Regions from separate parts of the Pseudomonas sp. LS.1a genome, predicted to be linked through region 2. Evidence: predicted binding sites of a transcription regulator. Region 2 holds the regulator's gene; each other region holds the start of a gene.
What was found. Region 2 encodes FliA, which starts transcription of late flagellar genes. Its sites were predicted from a motif close to CTAAAGTTTNNNNNNNNNNNGCCGNTAA; they were not measured.
Positions count from the first base shown of each region.

Region 1: MKK04_RS10610 (methyl-accepting chemotaxis protein) is a predicted target of FliA. The motif match lies at 2,686-2,713, and genes of this name have one in related genera.
Region 3: motA (flagellar motor stator protein MotA) is a predicted target of FliA. The motif match lies at 4,470-4,497, and genes of this name have one in related genera.

Region 1 is NZ_CP092827.1:2,314,225-2,320,361, forward strand. Features, by position in the region: gene MKK04_RS10595 (LysR substrate-binding domain-containing protein) at 413-1,318, shown strand; gene MKK04_RS10600 (SDR family oxidoreductase) at 1,408-2,112, shown strand; gene MKK04_RS10605 (tetratricopeptide repeat protein) at 2,119-2,517, opposite strand; gene MKK04_RS10610 (methyl-accepting chemotaxis protein) at 2,773-4,398, shown strand; gene MKK04_RS10615 (hypothetical protein) at 4,662-4,994, opposite strand; gene MKK04_RS10620 (potassium transporter Kup) at 5,087-6,137, opposite strand, start outside.
Region 2 is NZ_CP092827.1:4,103,717-4,109,853, reverse strand. Features, by position in the region: gene flhA (flagellar biosynthesis protein FlhA) at 1-958, shown strand, start outside; gene flhF (flagellar biosynthesis protein FlhF) at 970-2,280, shown strand; gene fleN (flagellar synthesis regulator FleN) at 2,374-3,207, shown strand; gene fliA (RNA polymerase sigma factor FliA) at 3,204-3,944, shown strand; gene MKK04_RS19025 (chemotaxis response regulator CheY) at 4,063-4,437, shown strand; gene MKK04_RS19020 (protein phosphatase CheZ) at 4,458-5,246, shown strand; gene MKK04_RS19015 (chemotaxis protein CheA) at 5,259-6,137, shown strand, end outside.
Region 3 is NZ_CP092827.1:5,164,149-5,170,285, forward strand. Features, by position in the region: gene MKK04_RS23850 (trimeric intracellular cation channel family protein) at 1-557, opposite strand, end outside; gene orn (oligoribonuclease) at 658-1,200, opposite strand; gene rsgA (small ribosomal subunit biogenesis GTPase RsgA) at 1,346-2,377, shown strand; gene motB (flagellar motor protein MotB) at 2,537-3,550, opposite strand; gene motA (flagellar motor stator protein MotA) at 3,554-4,405, opposite strand; gene MKK04_RS23875 (HDOD domain-containing protein) at 4,536-6,071, shown strand; gene MKK04_RS23880 (rhodanese-like domain-containing protein) at 6,116-6,137, shown strand, end outside.

The sequences.
Region 1 (6,137 bases), 1.8 Mb from region 2:
GGGTACCCTCGGTTCCTGTGGGAGCGGGCATGCCCGCGAACACCGGCAACGCCGGTGCCATCCACCGCGTTACCTGATCAGGCTTGAGCGGGCTATTTGCGCTGCCACACCTAGCCTTGTTCGCTGACCACCCAGGGCCTGTCCGCGGCATCGATAAGCACTTCACCCAGCGCTGCGCAGGGTTGTGGTCAAGCCAGTGCGCCTGCCCAGCGAGCACCTGCTCGGCAAGCGCGGTCAGCCGCAACGGCCGTTGTGTCCAAGACAGGTCGAGCAGGCCGTAGTGGCGGAATGCATTGATGGCGGGCATGCCAACTCCTTTGGGCTCTGTCCGCCGACAAAGCATCGACTTCCTCGGCCGATGAGGATAGCCTCGGCGCAATGCTGCCGAGCAGCCAATAGAAAAATCATCGCCATGCCTGCAGGTTTTCCCGGGTTGCCCTCACTCAATGCGTTACGGGTGTTCGAAGTGGTGGCGCGTCACTTGAACTTCCGCCTGGCCGCCGAGGAGCTCGGCGTCACCCAAGCCGCCGTTGCCCAGCAGATTCGTGGGCTGGAGGCCGGTCTGGAGGTTCGCCTGTTCGAGCGTTTGCCGCGCGGCCTAGGCCTGACCGATGCCGGGCATGCCTACAGCACCAGCGTGCGCAGTGCCTTGGCGATGATCGACGAGGCCACGCGGCTGTTGCGTCCGGCGCCCTCCCATCTCACGGTCAGCGTAACGCCAACCTTTGCTTCGAAATGGCTGATCCCCAAGCTGGGGCACTTTGCCGAGCACAACCCCGAGATTGACTTGCGGGTGCTGGCCACCGACCGGCTTTCGCATTTTCATACCGATGGTGTGGACCTGGCCGTGCGTTATGGCCAGCCGCCGTTCGGTGCCGGGCTGAACGCCGAGTTGCTGATGGAGCCGCCGGTGGTCGCGGTGGCGAGCCCGGCGTTGTTGGCAGACGTGGGCTGGCCTGAGGGTTTTGCCGCCTTGCAGCGTTATGTGGCATTGCACGATGCGCACAACTTCTGGCCGCAGTTCTGCGCTGCGGTGTTCCCTGGCCACCCGACGCCCACGGCGAAGACCGTGCGCTTCAACCAGACCTCGCTGGCCATCGAAGCTGCCATAGGCGGGCAGGGCATTACATTGGCCAGCCATGCCTTCGTCAGCAACGATATCGCCGCCGGCCGGCTGGTGCAGGTGTTCCCCCAGCAACTGCGGCTGGACAAGGCGTTCTACCTGGTATGGCCGCGCAAGGGGCAGCCGCCAGCGGCCCTGCAAATCGTCAGGGCGTGGCTCAAGGCTCAGGCTGACGAAAGAAAAACTACTGGCTAGACGAAGTCCGGCTGCCTCCCTGCGCACCTGTGTGGCTGCTAGTGTGAATGCACTTGCAAACACAGGGTTCCATCGCCGAAGGAGGCAATATGTCTGTGCAAAAGGTAGCAATCATCACCGCCGGTGGCAGCGGCATGGGCGCAGCAGCGGCACGTCGCCTGGCTGCCGACGGCTTCAAGGTCGGCATCCTGTCGTCCTCGGGCAAGGGCGAAGCACTGGCCAAGGAGCTGGGTGGTATCGGTGTTACCGGCAGCAACCAGTCGGTCGAGGACTTGCAGCGCCTGGTGGATGCCGTGGTCGGGAAGTGGGGGCGCGTCGATGTGCTGGTCAACAGCGCCGGCCACGGCCCGCGCGCGCCGATCCTGGAGATCAGCGACGAAGACTGGCACAAGGGCATGGACACGTACCTGCTCAATGTTATCCGCCCGGCACGCCTGGTGACGCCAGTCATGCAACGGCAGAAGGGGGGAGTGATCATCAACATCTCTACCGCCTGGGCATTCGAACCCAACGAAATGTTCCCCACATCGGCGGTGTTCCGCTCGGGCCTGGCGGCGTTCAGCAAGATCTTCGCCGACACCTATGCCGTGGACAACGTGCGCATCAACAACGTATTGCCTGGCTGGATCGACAGCCTGCCGGCCACTGAGCAGCGGCGCGACAGCGTACCGCTCAGGCGCTATGGCACCAGCGAGGAAATTGCCGCCACCATTGCATTCCTGGCCAGCGACGGGGCTGCCTATATCACCGGGCAGAACATCAAGGTCGATGGTGGCCTGACGCGCAGCGTCTGACCGCCCTCAGTACGCAGCCGTCGGCAGCACGCCGTCGCCCTGGGCCTTGTGCGCGGCTTCTATCAGCTGCAGGTTGCGGCTGCGTAGTGCGTGATTGTTGCCAACACGCAGGTTGGAGCGCTGCGCCAGGGTTTCGGCCTGTTCGTACAACCCTTGCTGAAGGCGCAGGACGCCAAGGTAGTGCAGGGTTGCCGGGTTGTTCGGCTGAATGTGCAGCGCGCGCTCCAGGGTGGCTGCCGCCTGGTCCAGTTGGCCGTCGGCATACTGTTGCGAGGCGGTTTCGATCAGCACGGTCGAGGCATGGTTGCTGCGTGCCGGCGCGGAGCGCTCGCCGGCCAGTGCGCCTGGTGCCGTGATTGCGCTGAACAACAGGAGCAAGGCGGACAGAACAGGTGTGCTGGGCATCGGCGGTAGACTCGGCAGGGCTTGGGCAAACCCCTGGCTGGAGGGCAAGGGGATGCTATCGACCGAAGTGGAGCGTTGAAGTTCCCGCTTGGGCAATTTGTTGCCTGTTCCCCGCCCTTTGCCCTGGCAACATCTGTTCGGTTACCGCCCAAAACCGCATTCCGGCGCCTCAAGCCTGCGTCAGTACCTCCGATAGCAGCACACCCACCATCGAATCATCGACCAGAAGTGGTGCCAACAAGGAGTACTGCCCGCATGCTTGCCAACCTGAAGATCCGCACCGGAATGTTCTGGGTGTTGTCGCTGTTCAGTCTGACCCTGCTGTTTTCCACCGTCAGTGCCTGGCGTGCAGCGGTGGGTAGCGACCAGCAGATCACCGAACTGGACCAGACCGCGCACCAGTCGGACCGGTTGAACAATGCGTTGCTGATGGCGATTCGCGCCAGCGCCAATGTGTCCTCGGGCTTCATCGAGCAACTGGGTGGCCATGAGGAAAGTGCCAACAAGCGCATGGCGCTGTCGGTCGAGCTGAACGACAAGAGCCAGAAGCTGGTGGACGAGTTTGTCGAAAACGCCCGCGAGCCTGTACTGCACGCACTGGCAACCGCGCTGCAGGCCACCTATGGCGAGTACGCCAAGGCAGTCGCCGGGCAGCGTGAGGCAACCCGTCAACGTTCGCTTGAGCAGTATTTCAAGGTCAACACCGACGCCGGCAACGCCATGGGCCGGTTGCAGGCGCTGCGCCAGCAACTGGTCGGCGCGTTGAGTGAGCGCGGCCAGCAGATCATGCTGGAATCCGACCGGCGCCTGGCGCGCGCGCAGCTGCTGAGCCTGGCGCTGCTGGGCGTGACGCTGTTACTGGCGGCGCTGTGCTGGGCCTTTATTGCCCAGCGCGTGCTGCACCCGCTGCGCGAAGCCGGTCGGCACTTCCAGCGCATTGCCGGCGGCGACCTGAGCGTGCCGGTGCAGGGGCAGGGCAGCAACGAGATCGGCCAGCTGTTCCATGAGCTTGAGCGCATGCAGCAGAGCCAGCGCGACACCCTGGTGCAGATCAGCAGCTGTGCCGGGCAACTGGATGCAGCCGCCACGGCGCTGAATGCGGTCACCGAGGAAAGCGCCAACAACCTGCGCCAGCAGGGCCAGGAACTGGAGCAGGCCGCCACCGCTGTCACCGAGATGACCACAGCCGTGGAGGAGGTTGCGCGCAACGCCATCACCACCTCGCAGACCACCAGCGAATCCAACCAGCTGGCAGCGCAAAGCCGCCGGCAAGTCAGCGACAACATCGACGGCACCGAGGCCATGACGCGTGAGATCCAGGCCAGCAGCGCGCATCTGGAGCAACTGGTCGGGCAGGTGCGGGATATCGGCAAGGTGCTGGAGGTGATTCGCTCGGTGTCCGAGCAAACCAACCTGCTGGCGCTCAATGCCGCCATCGAGGCAGCCCGCGCGGGCGAGGCCGGGCGCGGCTTTGCGGTGGTGGCGGATGAGGTGCGTACGCTGGCCTACCGCACGCAACAGTCGACCCAGGAAATCGAGCAGATGATCGGGCGTGTGCAGGCGGGCACCGAAGCGGCCGTGGCCTCGATGCAGACCAGTACCAGCCGCGCCCAGTCGACGCTGGACGTGACCCTGGCCTCGGGGCAGGTGCTGGAGGGGATCTACAGTGCGATCGGCGAGATCAACGAGCGTAACCTGGTGATTGCCAGCGCAGCCGAAGAGCAGGCCCAGGTGGCGCGAGAGGTGGACCGCAACCTGCTGAACATTCGCGAGCTGTCGACATCCTCGGCAGCGGGGGCGCAGCAGACCAGTGAGGCGAGCAAGGCGTTGTCGCGGTTGGTGGGGGAGATGACGGCGTTGGTGGGGCGGTTCAGGGTTTGAGGTCAGGTGGGCATCAGGCTGTTGGGGGAGCAGTTGTCTTTACAAGGGCTTCCCCAGCCGAAGGAATGCGCCATGCCCGTTCTCATAGAACTGCACATAACTCATTGAGTTAGCAGGGACCCTGTGGGAGCGGCTTTAGCCGCGAACACCGGCGCAGCCGGTGCCATGCACCGCGTTGGATGCTTCGCGGCTGAAGCCGCTCCCACAGGTTCAGCGCCGCCCTTGAGGATTGTGCAGTGCCTGCAGGAGTGGCGTGCTTTCAGTTATCGATCATGCTTCGAAGAGGAGCGCCCGGCCTTGTTGTGCTCCTTGGAATGGGCAATGCCAGACTGGGTAGTACCACGGCCGTTGTCATCGTTGCGCAAGCTGCCATAGTGATTACCGCTCTCGCCATGGTTGCGCGTGGCCTTGCCGGCATGGTCACTCTCATAACCGGCGCCATTGCCGTTGATGCCACCCTTGCCGCCACCCTGCCCACCGCCGTTGCCACCACCTTTGGCATACGCGGAGCCGATCGGCGAGACATTGGCAGGCAACAATGCCGTTGCGCCGAGCGCCAGGGCACAAGTAAAGACGGCTACCAGGGTTTTTTTCATGTTTGTTCGCCTCCAGAAGGCGCAGGGGGAGCTTGGGTGCGGATAGGACATGAGGTTACCCTTCAAGTTCCGCTGGGTACTGCCCCGACTGCTCAGATCTCGACCTGAGTGCCAAGCTCGATCACCCGGTTCAGCGGCAGCTGGAAGTATTTGAGGTTGCTGTTGGCATTCTTCAGCAGGAAGGCAAACAGGTGCTCCCGCCAGCGGGCCATGCCCATCTGCTTGCCTGCAATGACCGTCTCCCGGCTGAGAAAATAGGTTGTGCGCATGGGGCCGAACTCCAGGTCCGCACGCTGGCAGCGGCTTAACGCCAACGGCACGTCGGGTTCCTCCATGAAACCGAAATGCAGGTTCACGCGGAAGAAACCGTCACCAAACGCCTCGATCTCAAAGCGCTTGCCAGCGCTGACTCGTGGCTCATCCTCGAACACGACGGTCAACAGCACCACCTGCTCATGCAGTACCTGGTTATGCAGCAGGTTGTGCAGCAAGGCGTGAGGCACCGCCTCGGGCCTGGCGGACAGGAACACCGCAGTACCGCCCACGCGGTGAGGCGGCTGGGCCTTGAGGCTGTTGATGAACAGGTCCAGCGGCAGCGAACTCTCGTCCAGTCGCTCGACGATGATCCTTCGTCCGCGCTTCCAGGTGGTCATCAGGACGAACAGCGCCAGGCCCGCAATCACCGGAAATGCACCGCCCTGGAGGATCTTCGGCGCATTGGCGGCAAAATACAGGCTGTCGACCAGCAGGAACGCCAGCAGCATCGGCACTGCCAGCCAGCGTGGTGCCTTCCACAACAACAGCACCACTGCCGAGGCCAGCAGCGTGGTGATCAGCATGGTCCCGGTCACGGCTACACCATAGGCTGCCGCAAGCGCCCCGGACGACTCGAAGCCGACCACCAGCAGCACCACGCCGACCATCAGCGCCCAGTTCACCATGCCGATGTAGATCTGCCCCTGCTCCTCACTGGAGGTGTGCTGGATGAACATGCGCGGTATGTACCCCAGCTGGATGGCCTGGTGCGTCAGCGAGAACGCACCGGAGATCACGGCCTGGGACGCGATGATGGTGGCCAGGGTGGCCAGCCCGACCATGGGCAGCAGGGCCCATTCGGGCGCCAGCAGATAAAACGGGTTGCGC
Region 2 (6,137 bases):
GCTGCTGGCGCGGATCAAGGGCGTGCGCAAGAAGCTGTCGCAAGACCTGGGCTTCCTCATGCCCACCGTGCACATCCGCGACAACCTCGACCTGCAGCCCAGTGCCTATCGCCTGACCCTGATGGGGGTGATCCTGGCCGAGGCCGAGATCTACCCGGACCGCGAGCTGGCAATCAACCCGGGGCAGGTGTTCGGTACCCTCAACGGTATTGCCGCACGTGACCCGGCGTTTGGTCTGGAGGCCGTGTGGATCGACGTTGGCCAACGCTCCCAGGCGCAGTCGCTGGGCTACACCGTGGTCGACGCCAGTACCGTGGTGGCCACCCACCTCAACCAGATCCTGCAGAAGCACTGCCACGAGCTGATCGGCCACGAAGAGGTCCAGCAGCTGCTGCAAGTGCTGGCCAAGGCATCGCCTAAACTTGCAGAAGAACTGGTGCCTGGTGTCATTTCCTTGTCAGGCCTGCTCAAGGTGCTGCAAGCGCTGTTGTCGGAACAGGTACCAGTGCGCGATATTCGCAGTATCGCCGAGGCGATCGCGAACAACGCCGGCAAGAGTCAAGATACCGCCGCGCTGGTGGCGGCGGTGCGCGTCGGATTGTGTCGCGCCATCGTGCAAAGCATTGTCGGCGTTGAGTCGGAGCTGCCAGTGATTACCCTGGAGCCAAGGTTGGAACAGATTTTGCTGAATAGTCTGCAAAGGGCCGGGCAAGGTCAGGAAGATGGTGTTCTTCTGGAGCCGAGCATGGCCGAGAAGCTGCAGCGTTCGTTGATCGAAGCGGCCCAGCGCCAGGAAATGCAGGGCCAGCCGGCCATCCTCCTGGTCGCCGGCCCGATCCGTGCCATGCTGTCGCGTTTCGGTCGCCTGGCTGTACCGAATTTGCATGTTCTGGCGTATCAGGAAATACCTGACAACAAGCAAGTCACCATCGTTGCCACCGTGGGCCCTAACGGCTGAGGTAGGGGATAATGCAAGTTAAGCGATTTTTCGCCGCCGATATGCGTCAGGCCATGAAGCTGGTCCGCGATGAGCTGGGCGCCGATGCCGCCATCATTGGCAACCGCCGCATCGCCGGCGGTGTCGAACTGACTGCTGCGCTGGACTACAAGCTGTCCGCCCTGGCCCCGCGTGTGCCCAACGCCGAGCTGGAAGAAGAGCTGCGCAAGACCCATACGCGCATCGCCACTGCCCAGGCCGAGCTGGACCACCGCCCGGACACCAGCGACAACAACCGCCAATTGTTCGCCGGGCAGTCGCTGACCGCCGCCGAGCCGTTGATCGAACCCCATGTCGATGCTCCCGAGGCCGCTGCTGCAGCCCCTGCGTCGGCACCGGTCGACCCGCGCCTGTTCGATGCCATGCGCTCCGAGCTGTCGGGCCTGCGCGAGCTGCTGGAAGTGCAGCTCGGTTCGCTGGCCTGGAATCAGCTGCAGGGCAGCAAGCCGCAACAGGCCACCGTCTGGCGCCGGCTGCAGCGCATCGGCCTGTCCGGGCCGATCGCCCGCGAGCTGCTGGACCTGACCGCCGAGATCGATGAGCCACGCCACGCCTGGCGCATGCTGCTGGCGCACCTGGCGCGGATGATCGAAATCCCCGAGATCGAGCCGATCGAAGAGGGCGGGGTGATCGCCATGGTCGGCCCGGCCGGCATGGGCAAGACCACCACCCTGGCCAAGCTGGCCGCCCGCTACGTGCTCAAGTACGGCGCGCAGAACCTGGCGCTGGTGAGCATGGACAGCTTCCGCATTGGTGCCCAGGAGCAGCTCAAGACCCTGGGTCGTATCCTCAACGTGCCGGTGACCTATGTCGACCCGGGCCAGTCGCTGGCCGCGGCGCTGGAGCCGCTGCTGCGCAAGCGCGTGGTGCTGATCGATACCGCCGGCCTGCAGGCCAGCGACCCGGCCCTGCGCATGCAGCTGGAAACCCTGGCTGGGCGTGGCATTGCCGCGAAGAACTACCTGGTACTGGCCACCACCAGCCAGAAGCAGGTGCTGACCGCCGCCTACCACAGCTACAAGCGCTGCGGCCTGGCCGGCTGCATCCTGACCAAACTCGATGAAACGGCGAGCCTTGGCGACGTGCTGAGTCTTGCCATCAGTCATGAACTGCCAGTGGCCTACCTGACCGATGGGCCGCGCATTCCTGACGACCTGCACCTGCCTCGGGGGCACCAGTTGGTTACCCGTGCGGTCAATGTGCAGCAGCAGGACGAGCCCAGCGAAGAGGCCATGGCCGACATGTTCGCTGATCTCTATCACAACCCACGGCGAGCGGGTTGATGATGAAGCGTGTGCAAGGTAGCTATGCCAAAGGGTACGCAGAATTGCCCTACGTGTGGCCTGAGTCCCAGCGAGACAAGGTAAAGAACAGACATGGGTAGCATGCATCCCGTACAGGTGATCGCCGTGACCGGTGGCAAAGGTGGCGTCGGCAAGACTAACGTTTCAGTGAACCTGTCCCTGGCGCTGGCCGAGCTTGGCCGCAGGGTCATGCTGCTCGACGCCGACCTGGGCCTGGCCAATGTCGACGTGCTGCTGGGCCTTACACCCAAGCGGACCCTGGCCGATGTCATCGAAGGGCGCTGCGAGCTGCGCGACGTGATGCTGCAGGGCCCGGGTGGTGTGCGCATCGTGCCGGCGGCCTCGGGCACGCAGAGCATGGTGCACCTGGCCCCGGCCCAGCATGCCGGGTTGATCCAGGCGTTCAGCGAAGTTGGCGACAACCTTGACGTGCTGGTGATCGACACCGCAGCCGGTATCGGCGACTCGGTGGTCAGCTTCGTTCGCGCCGCCCAGGAAGTGCTGCTGGTGGTATGCGACGAACCGACCTCGATCACCGATGCCTACGCCCTGATCAAGCTGCTCAACCGCGACTACGGCATGAACCGTTTCCGTGTGCTGGCCAACATGGCGCAGAGCCCGCAGGAAGGGCGCAACCTGTTCGCCAAGCTGACCAAGGTCACCGACCGCTTCCTTGACGTTGCCCTGCAGTACGTGGGTGCCGTGCCGTATGACGAGTGCGTGCGCAAGGCGGTGCAGAAGCAGCGTGCGGTCTACGAAGCCTTCCCGCGCTCCAAGTGCGCACTGGCCTTCAAGGCGATTGCCCAGAAGGTCGACAGCTGGCCGCTGCCGGCCAACCCGCGCGGCCATCTGGAGTTCTTTGTCGAGCGCCTGGTGCGGCCCACCAGCGCGGGACCTGTGCTATGAATGCCAGCGGCTTCAAGATGTACAGCCGGGCGTCGAAAGACGCCCAGTACGAGCTGATCGAACGCTATGCCCCGCTGGTCAAGCGCATCGCCTACCACCTGCTGGCGCGGTTGCCGGCCAACGTGCAGGTCGAGGACCTGATCCAGGCCGGCATGATCGGCCTGCTGGAAGTGGCCAACAAGTACGACGCCAGCAAGGGCGCCAGCTTTGAAACCTACGCCGGCATCCGCATCCGCGGAGCCATGCTGGACGAAGTGCGCAAGGGTGACTGGGCACCGCGTTCGGTGCACCGCAACACGCGCATGGTCAGTGACGCGATGCGTGCAGTGGAAGCAAGAACCGGCCGCGACGCTAAAGATCATGAAGTTGCTGCCGAACTCCAATTGAGTCTCGATGATTACTACGGGATCCTGAACGATACCCTGGGCAGCCGCCTGTTCAGCTTCGACGACCTGTTGCAGGACGGCGAGCACGAAGGGCTGCATGAGGATGGCGCCAGTGGCCACGTCGAGCCTGCGCGTGGCCTGGAGGACGAGCGCTTCCAGGTTGCCCTGGCCGAGGCCATCGCCAACCTGCCGGAGCGTGAACGCCTGGTACTGGCGCTGTACTACGACGAAGAGCTGAACCTCAAGGAAATCGGAGAGGTGCTTGGGGTCAGCGAGTCGCGGGTCAGCCAGTTGCACAGCCAGTGTGCCGCGCGCCTGCGCAGCCGCCTGGGGGAATGGCGGGCGCGTTGAGCCCGGAGTCGTTGCAGTCGTTTTCCACGTGCGTTTTCCATGTTGCACCGATTTGATTGAATGCGCGCTCGCAGCCGAGCGCGTTTGAGACTGCTTGGAGGTCTACTTGAACAAAGACATGAAAATCCTCATCGTTGACGACTTTTCGACGATGCGGCGGATCATCAAGAACCTGTTGCGTGACCTGGGCTTCACCAACACCGAAGAAGCCGATGACGGCACCACGGCGCTGCCGATGCTGGAAAACGGCCATTACGACTTCCTGGTGACCGACTGGAACATGCCCGGCATGTCCGGTATCGACCTGCTGCGCAAGGTGCGTGCCAGCGACAAGCTGAAAGGCATGCCGGTACTGATGGTGACAGCCGAGGCCAAGCGCGACCAGATCATCGAAGCGGCCCAGGCCGGCGTCAACGGCTATGTGGTCAAGCCGTTCACCGCCCAGGTGCTCAAAGAAAAGATCGAGAAGATCTTCGAACGCGTCAACGGCTGAGTCACGTCAGGGGGCGCGCCATGGATTCATCACAAACGTCTTTGGGCGAGTTCGAATCGACCCTGAAGAAACATGCCCAGGAGCTGGTCGAAAGCCTGGAGCGGGGCCGTTTCGGCGAGGCGGTGCAGCTGATTCACGAGCTGAACCAGACCCGCGACCGCGGCCTGTACCAGGAAGTCGGCAAGCTGACCCGCGAGCTGCACAGTGCCATCGTCAGTTTCCAGATCGACCCGACCATGCCGCAGGCCGAGGAGGTGTCGCAGATAACCGACGCCACCGAGCGCCTGTCGTACGTGGTCAGGCTCACCGAGGGCGCGGCCAACCGCACCATGGACCTGGTCGAGGAAAGCACCCCGGTGCTCAACGACCTGGCCAGCGAGGCCAAGGCCCTGAGCACCGACTGGCAGCGCTTCATGCGCCGTGAAGTGGCCGCGCCGGAGTTCCGGGAGCTGGTCAAGCGCGTCGACAGTTTCCTGACGCACAGCGCCGAAGGTAATCGCAAGGTCGCCGGCCACCTCAACGACATTCTGCTGGCCCAGGACTATCAGGACCTGACCGGTCAGGTGATCAAGCGCGTCACCAACCTGGTCACCGAGGTGGAAAGCAACCTGCTCAAACTGGTGCTGATGGCCAGCCAGGTCGACCGTTTTGCCGGTATCCAGCATGACCACGATCAACTGCGCGCAGAAAAAGATCTAGAAAAACATCCGACTCGGGGTGAAGGTCCGCAGATTCATGCCGATAAGCGTGAAGACGTCGTGTCCGGTCAGGACGATGTCGATGATCTGCTGTCCAGCCTGGGTTTTTAAGGAGCACCTTTGATGAGCTTCGGCGCCGATGAAGAAATCCTCCAGGATTTCCTGGTAGAAGCCGGCGAAATTCTTGAGCAACTGTCCGAGCAACTGGTCGAGCTGGAAAGCCGGCCCGACGATGCCGACCTGCTCAATGCGATCTTTCGCGGTTTCCACACTGTAAAAGGGGGCGCCGGCTTCCTTCAGCTGAACGAGCTGGTGGAGTGCTGCCATATCGCCGAGAACGTGTTCGACGTCCTGCGCAAAGGTGAGCGCCGGGTCGACGCGGAACTGATGGATGTGGTGCTCGAGGCACTGGACACGGTCAACAGCATGTTTGGCCAGGTGCGCGAGCGTGCCGAAGTGACCGCAGCCACCCCCGAGCTGCTGGCGGCGCTGTCGCGCCTTGCCGAGCCGGGGGGCGCCGAAGCCGTTGAAGCGCCTGCCGCTGCGGCGCCGGAGCCGGTTGTCGAGGCGCCGGCCGAGGAGCAGGACATCACTGACAGCGAGTTCGAGCAGTTGCTCGATTCGCTCGATGCGGTCAAGGCACAAGCTGCGGCCGAGGAGCAGATGCAGGGCGAAACCGTCAGTGGCGAAGGTGACGAAATTACCGACGCCGAGTTCGAGTCGCTGCTTGACCAGTTGCACGGCAAAGGCCAGTTCAGCGCCGAGGTTGCCGCACAGCCGGTTGCCAGCGCGCCGGAAGCGGCCAGCGACGAAATTACCGACGCTGAATTCGAATCGCTGCTGGACCAGCTGCATGGCAAGGGCACCTTCCAGGCCGATGCCTTGCCCGCCGCCAAGGCACCGGCGCCTGCCGCAGCTGACACCAGTGCAGCCGGCGACGAAATCAGCGAACACGAGTTCGAGGCGCTGCTGGACCAGTTGCACGGCAAGGGCAAGTTTGGC
Region 3 (6,137 bases), 1.1 Mb from region 2:
AGCAACCGCAGCAGGAACCCGCCAAACAAGGTCAGCAGCATCGCCTGCTCTGCCGGCACCTTGAAGTACACGCAGCCCAGGTAGAACCACGCCGCAGCGAACGAGACACTGGCGTACAGCTCGCGGCGGAACACCAGGGGAATGTCGTTACAGAAGATATCCCGCAGGATCCCGCCAAATACCCCGGTGATCACCCCGCTGATCGACGCCACCAGCATGCCCTGCCCCATCTCCAGTGCAGTCATGCAGCCAATCAGGGTAAAGGCCACCAGCCCCAGGGCATCGAGCACCAGGAACAGCGAGCGCAGTCGGCGCATCATCGGTGCGATGAAAATGGTCAGCAGCGCCGCACAGCTGGTCAGCACCAGGTATTCCGGATGCTTCACCCAGGTCAGCGGGTAATGCCCGAGCAGCACGTCACGCACCGAGCCGCCACCCAGGGCGGTGACGCAGGCAATCAGCACCACGCCGAACCAGTCCATGCCGCGGCGGCCAGCAGACAACGCGCCGGTCATGGCTTCGGCGGTGATGGCGATAAGGTAGAGCATCAACAACATGGTGCGGGGTCCGTGCGGGCGAGCGAGAAAGGCGCGCAGTCTAACCAGTTGCCCATGGCACCAAAAGGGGGCGCAGATACAATATCTGCGCCCTTTCGGCTCACACCTTGATGAAGTGCTCGCGATAGTGGCGCAGTTCGGCAATCGATTCGCGGATGTCATCCAGTGCCAGGTGGGTGTTGCCCTTCTTGAAGCTGTCACGCACGTCAGGCGCCCAGCGTGCGGCCAGCTCCTTCAAGGTCGAGACATCCAGGTTGCGGTAGTGGAAGTAGTTTTCCAGGTTGCGCATGTGGCGGTAGAGGAAGCGGCGGTCCTGGCAGATGCTGTTGCCGCAGATCGGCGACTTGCCTTTCGGCACCCACTGCTCGAGAAACGCAATGGTCTGCGCCTCGGCTTCGGCCATGCCGACCTTGCTCTCGCGTACGCGCTGGGTCAGCCCCGAAGCGCCATGGGTGCGGGTGTTCCACTCGTCCATGCGCGCCAGCACTTCATCACTGTGGTGGATGGCGATCACCGGGCCTTCGGCCAAGGTATTCAGCTCGCTGTCGGTGACGATGGTGGCCATCTCGATGATGACGTCGCTGTCCGGATCCAGGCCGGTCATTTCCAGGTCGATCCAGATCAGATTCTGTGGGTTTTGCATGCGGGGGCTCCTCGTATAGGCCGTCATATTAGCGTAGTGGCCAAGGCACGCCCATTCACGGCACGAAGGTAAGCGAAATGGTCCGGCGCCTGGCGTGCTAAACTGCTTGCCGTTTTCAACCTGCCCCTCCACGCACGGAACCTTCATGGCCAAACGCCAGCTCAATCGTCGCCAGAACTGGCGCATCGAAAAAATCCAGAACGAGCGCGCCGCGCGTGCGGCCAAACGCGAACAGCACGTACTGCAGGAACTGGAGGGTGGCGACCTGGGGCCGGAGCAGTTGGGCCTGGTGATTGCGCACTTCGGCGTGCAGGTAGAAGTGGAAGCCCAGGACGGCGAAGTCGCCGGCCAGGTGTTCCGCTGCCACTTGCGCGCCAACCTGCCGGCGCTGGTTACCGGCGACCGCGTGGTATGGCGTGCGGGCAATCAGGGCATTGGCGTGATCGTCGCGCAGATGCCGCGCAGCACCGAGCTGTGCCGGCCGAACAACCACGGCCAGCTGAAGCCGGTGGCGGCCAACGTCGACCTGATCGTGATCGTCTTCGCCCCCGCGCCCGAACCGCACCCCAACCTGATCGACCGTTACCTGGTGGCGGCGGAACATGCCGGCATTCGCCCGCTGCTGCTGCTGAACAAGGCCGACCTGATCAACGACGAGAACGGCCCGGGCCTGCATGCGCTGCTAGAGGTGTACCGCGAGCTGGGCTACCCGCTGCTGGAGGTTTCAGCGCACCACGGTGACGGCATGCAACGCCTGCAGCAGATGCTTGACGGCCACATCAGCGTGTTCGTCGGCCAGTCGGGGGTGGGCAAGTCGTCGCTGGTCAACAGCCTGCTGCCGGACGCCGGCACCCGTGTCGGCGACCTGTCGGAATGGTCTGGCCAGGGTACCCATACCACCACCACCGCGCGGCTGTACCACTTCCCCAACGGTGGCGACCTGATCGACTCACCGGGCATCCGCGAGTTCGGCCTGGGTCACGTCAGCCGCAGTGATGTGGAGGATGGCTTCATCGAGTTCCGCGACCTGTTCGGCACGTGCCGCTTCCGCGACTGCAAGCATGATCGCGAACCGGGCTGTGCACTGCTCAAGGCGCTGGACGAGGGGCGTATCAAGCAGCAACGGATGAACAGCTACCGCTCGATCATTGCCAGTTTGCCCGAAGACGCCTACTGACCGCCTGCTCCACAGGCTCTGCACAAGGCTCGAGGGCTACGCCAATCCTGTGGGAGCGGGCGTGCCCGCGAAGCAGGCACCTCGGTGGTTGGCACGGGCTTCGCCCGTGTTCGCGGGCAAGCCCGCTCCCACAAGGGACCGCGCAGGACGAAAGAGGGTTTACTGGTCCTTGGCCTCATCCATCTTCAGCGTCCCCTCTTCGAAGATGTTCAGCTTCTGGCGCAGCTCGCGCGGCTGCATGGGTGCCTGCTCGGTCTCCCCTGGCGCAGCCGGTGCAGCAGCGCCCGGCGCTGCGGGCGTAGCAGCCGGTGCTTCCGGCGTCCCCTGCTCACCCTCGATGTTGCGCTGGGCCTTCTTGGTCAGCACGATGATGTCGATGCGGCGGTTGACCGGGTTGAACGGGTTCTTGCGGTCGAACAGCGAAGACGACGCGTAACCCACCACCCGTGCCACCTGGCCATCCGGGTAGCCACCGGCCACCAGCGCACGGCGCGCGGCGTTGGCACGGTTGGCCGACAGTTCCCAGTTGCCGAACTCGCCACTGCCGGCATACGGCTTGGCGTCGGTGTGGCCACTGATGCTGATCTTGTTCGGCACCGCCTTGATGGTGTCGGCCATGGCCAGCAGGATGTCCTCGAAGTACGGCTGCAGGCGCGCGCTGCCAATGTCGAACATCGGCCGGTTCTCGGCGTCCATGATCTGGATGCGCAGGCCGTCCTGGGTGATCTCGAACAGGATCTGGTCCTTGAACTTCTGCAGTTGCGGGTTCTCTTCCACCTTGTTCTGCAGTTCCTGCAGCAGCAACTCCAGGCGCTCACGCTCGACCTGCTCGGCCATGGTCTCCACCTGGTCCTTGTCCAGCTGGATGCTGGTATCGGGCGTCGGCTCGGACTTGGCTTCGGGGTTGATGGTCTTTTCCGGCGCCAGCTGAGGCGAGCCGCCCAGGTCGATGACGTAGGGCGTGCCGCTTTCCGAGAAGCCGATCGGGTCCTTGAAATAGCCGGCAATGGCGATCTTCTGTTCCGGCGTGGCCGTGGACAACAGCCACAGCACCAGGAAGAACGCCATCATCGCCGTGGCGAAGTCGGCGAAGGCGATTTTCCAGGCGCCGCCGTGGTGGCCGCCGCCAAAGCGCTTGACGCGCTTGACGATGATGGGCTGATTGTTCTCCATGACTCAGCGACCGCGAACCGCTTGTTCCAGTTCGGCGAAGCTTGGGCGGTGCTTGGGGTACAGCACCTTGCGCCCGAACTCGACCGCCAGCGAAGGCGGCATGCCCGAGGCCGAGGCCACCAGCGAAGCCTTGATCGATTCGTAGAGGTTCAGTTCTTCCTTGGCATCGTGCTCCAGGCACTTGGCCAACGGGCCGAAGAAGCCGTAAGCCGCCAGAATACCGAAGAAGGTACCCACCAGCGCCGCACCCACATGGAGGCCGATGGAGGCCTGGTCACCATCACCGAGCGAGGCCATGGTCACCACGATACCCAGTACCGCCGCAACGATACCGAAGCCGGGCATGCCGTCGGCGATACCGGTCACCGCATGGGATGGGTGCTCCAGCTCTTCCTTCATGCTCAGCAGTTCCATGTCGAACAGGCCCTCGAGCTCGTGCGGGGCCATGTTGCCGGTGGACATGATGCGCAGGTAGTCGCAGACGAACGCAGTCATGCGTTCATCGGCGAGCACCGTCGGGTACTTGGCGAAGATCGGGCTGGCGGCGGCGTCTTCGATGTCGGCCTCGATGGCCATCATGCCTTCACGACGGCTCTTGTTGAGGATCTCGTACACCAGGCCCAGCACTTCCAGGTAGAAGGCGTGAGTAAAGCGCGAGCCGAACATCTTCATCGACTTCTTGATGACGTGCATGGTCATGTGGCCAGGGTTGGCCTGCAGGAATGCACCAAAGGCCGCACCGCCGATGATCAGTACTTCGAACGGCTGGATCAGCGCTGCGATCTTGCCGTGGGAGAGCACGTATCCGCCGAGCACGCTCGCGAATACGACGATGATGCCGATAATTTTAGCCATAGGTTCAAAGCACTTGCTGTCGTGGTCAGGGGAAGAGGCGGGAGCTTTAAAACTCTTCTTCTACTTATCGGCAGAACTGCGCCAGACTATAGCCACTCAATGCGAAAAGCCAGTTCGGACTGATGTCAAAATGCCAATTGAAACCAAGGTGCCCGCTCAGGCTCCACGTACGCTAGAGGCCTGGGTAAAGCTGCTCGAGAGTGTTCGCATCCCCGTGCCGAAGCACAGCTACGACCGGGTCATGGCCGCCATCCACGATAGCCGCCGCTCGCTGCGCGATATCGCCGAACTGATGCAGGACAGCCCGGCACTGGTGCTGTCGGTGATGCGCGAAGCCAATCACCCCACCAATGCCAGCCTGGCCGAGCCAGCCGAAAGCCTGGAAGTCGCCCTCAACCGCCTGGGTCTGGAGCGCAGCGAACAGTTGCTCAAGCGCCTGCCTGCGGTACCCGTCGAAGAGATCCCGCCGGTACTGTGCCAGTTCCAGCTGATCAGCCAGCACGCTTCGCAGCAGGCCAGCGGCCTGTTCGCCAGCCGCCTGGCACGGCTGTGGCAGGAGATCCACTGGGGTAGCCTGCTGTTCCTGTCGCCACTCTGGCCGCTGGCGCTGGCCTACCCCAAGCTGCTCGACACCTGGGAGCTGCGGGTTATCCACAAGGGCGAGGACGCCACCCATGTCGAGGAAGAGCTGTTTGGCGTGCGCATCATCGCGCTGTGCCAGACCATGGCGGAGTACTGGCGCCTGCCACAATGGGTGACCCAGGGATACCGCCTGCTGCTGGAAGAACGCGAACAGCTGGCCCAGGTGCTCAATATCGCCCGTGACCAGGACCTGCTCAGCCAGCAACACCGCCTGGATGCCGAGCCCGGCCTGCGCCGCTGGTTCAACCAGCCGGCCAACACCGTGCTGCTGGCCAATAACCTGGCCCTTGCGGCCCAGGTGGGCTGGGACAACCCGCACCTGCTGCGCTGGCAACTGCTGACCGCGCTGTACCTGCAGACCTCGCTGGATGACGTGCAGCAGCAAGTGCACCAGCAGGCTGCGGCCAGCGCCCGCCGCCATGCCCAGCATGCCTTGTTCCACCCGGCCGAAGCGCTGATCTGGCCCTGGCACCAGCGTCGCCCGCACCCGGACATGCTGGCACCGCCACCGCCCAGCAGCGACGACCTGGCGCGCTGGCGCAAGCTGTGCCAGCACCTGCTGGCCCAGCCCAGCCCGTTCACCAACACCGTGCACCTGGCCACCCAGGCCATCGAAGCCCTGCTGGCCTGCGGCATGCAGCGCATCCTGCTGCTGAGCCTGGACAAGGCCAGCGACTACCTGCGAGTACAGCAACTCGCCGGCCTGCCCAAGGAGGCCGGGGCCCTGGCCCTGCAGGTATCGCAGAACAAACTGCTGCAAAAGCTGCTGGCCCAGGCTGGACAACTGCGCATCACCCCGGAAAACCACAGCCAGTTCTCGGCCCTGCTGCCGGCCCCGCTGCGCGCCTTGTTCCGCAGCGAGCACGTGCTGCTGCGCTCGCTGGCGGTGAACGACCAGGTGCTGATGCTGATGGTGGCTGACCAGGGCTGCCGGCCACTGGCCGATATCAGCGTGCAAGCCTTCGGCAAGACCGCACAATGCACCGAGCGGGCGCTGTCGGTGTTTGCCAACCGCAAGGCCTGAGCCTTGCGCTACAATCGGCCCTCTTTCCACACTGGAGACCGTGGATGACTGACTTTTCCGGCCTGC